Regions from separate parts of the Micromonospora desertarenae genome, predicted to be linked through region 1. Evidence: riboswitches for the same ligand, from Rfam matches in the RefSeq annotation. Region 1 holds a riboswitch; the other holds the start of a gene.
What was found. Region 1 has a riboswitch for thiamine pyrophosphate ahead of SM577_RS30300 (ECF transporter S component). Riboswitches for the same ligand answer to the same signal wherever they lie in the genome.
Positions count from the first base shown of each region.

Region 2: linked by a shared signal. The riboswitch ahead of SM577_RS05805 (thiamine phosphate synthase) and the one ahead of SM577_RS30300 (ECF transporter S component) in region 1 are both predicted to bind thiamine pyrophosphate.

Region 1 covers NZ_JAXCFQ010000021.1:83,707-87,276, reverse strand. Annotated here, with positions in the region: gene SM577_RS30310 (sugar isomerase domain-containing protein) at 117-866, opposite strand; gene SM577_RS30305 (alpha/beta fold hydrolase) at 906-1,739, opposite strand; TPP riboswitch at 1,818-1,923, shown strand; gene SM577_RS30300 (ECF transporter S component) at 1,995-2,585, shown strand; gene SM577_RS30295 (ABC transporter ATP-binding protein) at 2,706-3,570, shown strand, end outside.
Region 2 covers NZ_JAXCFQ010000002.1:581,513-585,082, forward strand. Annotated here, with positions in the region: gene SM577_RS05800 (ThuA domain-containing protein) at 1-1,761, opposite strand, end outside; TPP riboswitch at 2,084-2,193, shown strand; gene SM577_RS05805 (thiamine phosphate synthase) at 2,188-2,814, shown strand; gene thiO (glycine oxidase ThiO) at 2,808-3,570, shown strand, end outside.

The DNA.
Region 1 (3,570 bases):
AGACGCTACTGCCGGCGGGGTCCAGCCCGCCGGCAGCAACGCTGATGCCCCACCGCACGCGTCACGAAACCGGCTCACAACCGGCGCCGCACGGCACCGCGCCGGGGCCTCCCGGCTCACGCCCCGCGGCGGATCCGGCCGGCGTACCGGGCCTCCAGCTCGTGGTTGTGCTCGTCGCCGCCGGCGATGTTGGCCGACAGGTAGACCGGCGGGCGCTCCCCCGCCGCCAGCAGCCGGGCCACCACCTCGACGGTGATCTGCTGGGCCAGCAGCGCGGCGGTGATCGACGAGACCGCACCGACCGCGCCGCCGCCGGGCAGCGGCAGGGTGGCGTCGCCGTACGGGGCGCCGTTGTCCAGCACCACGTCGGCGAAGTCGGCGAGCTTGCGCCCCGACGGGTGCCGCGAGGTCATCTGCGCGGAGTGCTGAGCCGAGGTGATCGCCACCAGGGCGTGCCCCTTCTCCTTCACCAGGGACGCGAACTCCACCATCGCCCCGTTGACCCCCGAGTTGGAGGCCAGCACGAAGACGTCCCCGGGGCGGACCGGGGCGAGGTCGTAGAGCTTGTGCGCCACCGACGGGTCCCGCTCCAGGGTCGGGCCGAGCAGGTCGACCGGCTCGCCGCCGAGCAGCACCAGGTCCCGCAGGGCGATCCGGTTGGTCGGCACCAGCCCGCCGGCCCGCCCGGCGATCTCCATCGCCAGCGCCTCCGAGTGCCCGGTGCCGAAGGCGTGCACCACACCGTCCGCGCGCACCGCCCCGGCGATCAGGTCGGCCGCCCGACCGACCGCCTCGCGCTGGCTGGCGGCGACCCGGCCCATCGTCTCGGTCACCACTGCCAGGTAGTCCTCGGCACTCACCGTCATGCTTCCTCCGTCCATCGCTGCCTGCACCTCGCGTCGGCGTCAGGCCAGTCCGCGTACCCGGGCCAGGATCGCCTCGGCCAGCGGCGCCGGCGCCTCGTCCGGGATCCAGTGGCTCACCCCGGGCAGTTCCACGAAGCGGTAGTCCCCGGTCACCCGCGCGGCGCACGCCTCGGCGGCGGTCCGGCCGATCGCCACGTCCTGGTCGCTCCAGACGAACGTGGTCGGCACGGTCACCGGGCCGGTGGCGGCCAGCTCCGACCGCGACGGCATCGCCCGGTACCAGTTCAGCGCCGCGGTGAGCGCGCCCGGCTCGCGCATCGGCTCGGCGTACGCCGCCACCCGGTCGGCGTCGCCGACCCCGCCGAGCATCCGGCGCAGCGCCGTGGCGTTCAACCCGAGCAGCACCTTCTCCGCCTTGCCGGGCTGCCGGAACAGCACGATGTACGCCGAGCGCACCTTCTGCTGCGGGTCGTTGGCCAGCGCGTACGCCATGGCGGCCGGGTGCGGCACGGAGACCGCGGTCAGCGTGCGCACCCGCTCCGGGTGCCGGACGGCCAGTTCCCAGCCGACCAGCGCGCCCCAGTCGTGGCCGACCACGTGCGCGGTCCGCGCGCCGAGGGCGTCCAGCACGGCCAGCGCGTCGGCGACCAGCTCCGCCATCCGGTACGCCTCGACCGCCTCCGGCCGCGCGCCGGGCGAGTAACCGCGCTGGTCCGGCGCGTACGTGCGCAGCCCGGCGGCGTGCAGCGCGGGGACCACGTCGTCCCACTCCCCGCCGTGCTGCGGGAAGCCGTGCAGCAGGAGCACGGGCTCGCCGTCCTCCGGACCGCCGGCGCGTACCTCGAACCGCAACTGCCGGGCGTCGATGCGCATGATCGGCAGCCTACCCAGGCCGGCGCGGGCGACTCGTCCCGGCGCTGCCGGCGGTGCTAGCGTCTGCCGGGACAACTTCACATCCGACAGGGGAGCGCACAGCGCTGAGAGTGCGGGCACCACCCGCAGACCCTCGAACCTGATCTGGGTAATGCCAGCGCAGGGAGTTCGGTCGACCTCCAGCCGCGCCGCCGTCCGGGACACCGGGCGCGGCGTGCGTCTTCTCCTGGTTCGCACTCAGGACTGGGAGCACTCATGACTCACCCCACCAGCAACCGGTGGCGCACCATCGACATCGTCGTGGCCGCGGTGATCGCGGTCGCCTTCGGCGTCATCTTCTGGGCCTGGGGCCTGCTCTGGCGGGCCGTCGACCCGGCGTTCGCGTTCTTCCCGGCCGGCCAGGCGGTCATGTACGGCGTCTGGCTGGTGCCGGCGGTGCTCGGCGGCCTGGTCATCCGCAAGCCCGGCGCGGCGCTGTTCTGCGAGGCGGTCGCCGCGACGATCTCCGCACTGCTCGGCTCCGAGTGGGGCGGCATCACCATCGTCCAGGGCCTGATCCAGGGCCTCGGCGCCGAGCTGGCCTTCGCCGCCTTCCGGTACCGCTCGTTCCGGCTGCCGACCGCGCTGCTCGCCGGCGCGCTGACCGGCCTCGGCGCGGCGCTGTTCGACTTCTTCGTCTGGAACGTCGACTACGCGCTGGGCAGCTACCGGATCCCGTACGCGCTGCTGACCGTGGTCAGCGCCGCGGTCGTCGCCGGCGCCGGCGGCTGGTACCTCACCCGCGCCCTGGCCGGCACCGGCGCCCTGGACCGCTTCCCCGCCGCCCGCGACCGCACCCCGGTCTGACCCGCCCACCATGCACCCCCACCCCCGCCCCACCGCGTCGATCACGAAGTTGTTGCCCTCCGCAGCGGCCTGTCGTGGTGGCAACTTCATGGTCAACCCTGGCCGGGCGGGGGTGGGGGTGTGAGTTCCGTGCTGGTGCGGGGGTTCGGGTGGCGGCACGCCGGGCGGCGGGCGTGGGCGGTGCGGGGGGTGGACCTGCGGGTGGAGAGCGGGGAGCGGGTGCTGCTGCTCGGGCCCTCGGGGGCCGGCAAGAGCACGCTGCTCGCCGCGCTGGCCGGCCTGCTGCCCGAGGACTCCGGTGAGCAGGAGGGCACCGTCGAGATCGACGGGCTCGACCCGCGCAAGGGCCGGGAACGGGTCGGCATCGTCTTCCAGGACCCGGAGAGCCAACTGGTGATGGCCCGCAGCGGCGACGACGTCGCGTTCGGGCTGGAGAACCGGGGGGTGCCCGCCGGGGAGATCTGGCCCCGGGTGGACGAGGCGCTGCGCCGGGTCGGCTTCCCGTACCACCGGGACCGGCCCACCGCCGCGCTCTCCGGCGGCGAGCAGCAGCGCCTCGCCCTGGCCGGGGTGCTCGCCCTGCGCCCCGGCCTGCTGCTGCTCGACGAACCCACCGCCAACCTCGACCCGGCCGGCGCCGCGCTGGTCCGCGACGCGGTCGCCGGGGCGGTGGACGCCGACACCACGCTGATCCTGGTCGAGCACCGGGTCGCCGACGCGCTGCCGCTGGTCGACCGGGTGGTGGTGCTGGAACCCGGCGGCGGCGTCCGAGCCGACGGCACCCCGGAGGCGGTGTTCGGCGCGCACGGCGACGCGCTCGCCGCCGAGGGGGTCTGGGTGCCGGGCCGTCCGGTGCCGCCGCGCCGCGCCACCGCGCCGGCCGGCGACCCGCTGCTCGCCGCCGACCGGCTCGGCCTGCCGCCCCGGCTGGCCCCCACCGACCTGGCGGTACGCGCCGGCGAGGCGCTCGCCGTGCTCGGCCCGA
Region 2 (3,570 bases), on a different contig from region 1:
CCCGCTGGGGCCGGACGGGAACGTGTAGTCGTTGTAGGCGTAGTTCGCCCCGGTGCAGTACGGCCAGCCGTAGTTGCCCGGCGTGCCGACGATGTTCCACTCGACGGTGCCCTCGGGGCCGCGGTCGGGGTTGGCGGCGCTGGCGTCCGGCCCGTAGTCGGCGGCGTAGAGGGTGTCGGTGGCCGGGTCGATGCCGATCCGGAACGGGTTGCGGAAGCCCATCGCGTAGATCTCCGGCCGGGTCTTCGCGGTCCCCGCCGGGAACAGGTTGCCGGTCGGGACGGTGTACGTCCCGTTGTCCTCCGGGTGGATCCGGAGCACCTTGCCGCGCAGGTCGTTGGTGTTGCCGGAGGTGCGCTGCGCGTCGTAGTCCTGCCGCCCCGGCCGCTCGTCGATCGGGGTGAACGCGTTGGACTCGAACGGGTTGGTGTTGTCGCCGGTGGCCAGGTAGAGGTTGCCGGCGCTGTCGAAGGCCATGCTGCCGCCGGCGTGGCAGCAGGTGTTGCGCTGGGTGTCCACCCGCAGCACCTGCTTCTCGCTCGCCGGGTCGATGCTGTCGCCGGTCACCGTGAACCGGGAGAGCAGGTTGCGGGCGATCCCGTCGTTCGGGGCGTAGTAGAGGTAGACCCAGTTGTTGGTGGCGAAGTCCGGGTCGAGCCGGATGCCGATCAGGCCGTCCTCGTTGCCGGTGAACACGTCCAGGTCGAGCGCGGTGACCGTGTTGCCGGTGTCCGGCCTGACGATCTGCACCCGGCCGTCGCGCTCGACGTAGAAGACCCGCCCGTCCGGGGCGACGTCCAGCTCCATCGGGTTGCTGGTGTTGCTGTCCAGGGTCACCTTCTCGAAGCTGGCGGTCAGCGACGCGCCGCAGTCGGCGTCCGCCACCCCGGCCGCGGAGCGGATGCCGCCGAGCAGGTGGGCCAGGAACTGCGGTTCGGCGTACGACTCCCGGGTGTGCCCGCCGCCGGTGTACCAGGCGCGGCCGCCCTGGAAGTCGTGGCACCAGGCGATCGGGTGGTCGGCGCCCATCGCCCCCGCGCCGGGGGAGTAGCTGGTCTCGTCCAGGCTGGCCAGCACGTGTACGTCGGGGCGCGGGTTGGACTGGTAGTTGTACCACTCGTCGAACCGGGACCAGCGCTCCGGCAGCCCGGCGGTGGCCGGGTGGGCGTGGTCCTCCACCTTGACCGTGGCCTGCTGGTTCGCCGGGTGGCTGGCGAAGTACGCGCCGACCAGGTCGCCGTACCAGGCCCAGCTGTACTCGGTGTCCGAGGCGGCGTGGATGCCGACGTAGCCGCCGCCGGCGCGGATGTAGCGCTCGAAGGCGGCCTGCTGCTCGCCGTCGAGGACGTCGCCGGTGGTGGAGAGCCAGATCACCGCGCGGTACCGGGCGAGGTTGTCGTCGCTGAACGCGGCGCCGTCCTCGGTCGTGTCGACGGTGAACCCGTGCTCGGCGCCGAGCTGCTGGATGGCGGCGATGCCGGTCGGGATGGAGTCGTGCCGGAAGCCGGCGGTCTTCGAGAACACCAGCACCGAGAACGGCTCGTCGGCCGCCGGCGCGGCTGCGGCCGGCGGCGCGGCGGGCGCCGTCCGTGGCTGGGTCTGCGCGGCGGGCGCCGTCAGCGGCGCGGCCTGCGCGGCGGGTGCGGTCTGCGCGGGGGGTGCGGCCTGCGCGCCGGGGACGCCGAACAGGGTGGTCGCGGTGAGCGCGAGGGGTAGCAGGGTGGCCAGGACGGGTAGACGGGCACGACGAGATCGGGACACGCCGCCTCCTATGTCGCTGTGGACAGGGATCGCGGGGGCCGGCTCGCCGAAGACCGTCCCGGATGGACCGGAGCGGACACCGTGCCAGGATGTCCGCACCAGCATTTTGTCGAATCGCTGAACAAATTAATCCCGCTGGATCCGTTGCGGGCAAGATGCCGGCTGGTAACGGTTTGGCAACGGCGAGCGACATTCCGAACAGGACCGTACGAAGTGCTCCGTCGCCAGGAGGCATCGAGGGTCGTTCACCGCGCCGGACCGGCGTCCTGCGATTGCCGAACCCCGTCTTGGCAGGCCGGCGGATCTGTCGTACGGTGACACCGACGTAACCCACGGGAGCCCGGTGGACCGGGCTGAGAGGGGGGCTGGAAGCCCCCGACCGTCGAACCTGATCCGGGTAATGCCGGCGCAGGGAGGAGTGTTGCCGTGCCGTCCCTTGGGCGACTGCATCTGGTCACCGACACCCGACCCGGGCGGGATCCGCTCACCGTGGTCCGGGCCGCCCTCGCGGTGGCCCGCGCCGAGCTGGTGGTGCAGGTCCGGGTGGCGGACTCCGCGACCGACCGGGAGGCGTACGACCTGGCCCGCCGGGTGGTCGCGCTCTGCGCCGGGTACGGCGCGACCTGCCTGGTCAACGACCGGCTGCACGTGGCGCTGGCGGTGGGCGCCGCGGGCGGCCACGTCGGCGCCGACGACCTGCCGGTCGGCGCGGCCCGCCGGGTGCTCGGCTCCGCCGCCGTGCTCGGCGCCACCGCGCGGCACCCGGGCACCGCCACCGAGTCGGTGGCCGCCGGCGCCAGCTACCTCGGCGTCGGCCCCTGCCACCCGACCAGCACCAAGATCGGCCTGCCGGACCCGATCGGCCCGGCCGGGGTGGCGGCGGTCGCCGCCGCGGTGGACGTGCCGGTGATCGCCATCGGCGGGGTCACCGCCGCGACCGTGCCGGCGCTGCGCGCCGCCGGGGCGTACGGGGTGGCGGTGGTCGGCGCGCTCTCCGGTGCCGCCGACCCGGGCCGGGCCACCGCCGAACTGCTCGGGGCGTTGACGTGCTGACCACCGGCCGCCCCGACGTGGCGGTGGTCGGCGCCGGGCCGGTCGGGCTGGCCGTCGCCTGGCGCTGCGCGGCGCGCGGGCTGCGGGTGGTCGTGCACGACCCCGACCCGGGCTCGGGAGCGTCGGCGGTGGCCGCCGGGATGCTCTCCCCGGTCGCCGAGGCGTACTTCGGCGAGCGCGAGCTGACCGGGCTGCTCTGCGCGTCCGCGGCGCGCTGGCCGGCGTTCGCCGCCGAGCTGACCGAGGCGACCGGGCTGCCGATCGGCTACCGGACCGAGGGCACGCTGATGGTCGGGCTCACCGCCGACGACCTGGCCGAGGCGGGCCGGCTCTGGGCGTACCAGCAGGGGCTGGGGCTGCCGGTGACGCCGCTGCGCCCGACGCAGCTGCGTGACCGCGAGCCGGCGCTGGCGCCCCGGGTGCGCGGCGGCGCGCTGGCCCCCACCGACCACCAGGTCGACCCGCGGCTGCTGGTGCCGGCGCTGCGGGCGGCCGCGACCGCGGCCGGCGCGGTGCTGGTGCCGCACGCGGTACGCGACCTGTCCGCGCTGGACGCCCGGGTCACCGTGGTGGCGGCCGGCTGCGGCGCGGCCGCGCTGACCGGGCTGCCGGTCCGGCCGGTGAAGGGGCAGGTGCTCCGGCTGCGCGCGCCGGGCGGCGAGCCGCCGGGCTTCCGGCACGTGATCCGGGGGTACGCCGACGGCGAGCACGTCTACCTCGTCCCCCGGTCCGGCGGCGAGGTGGTGGTCGGGGCGA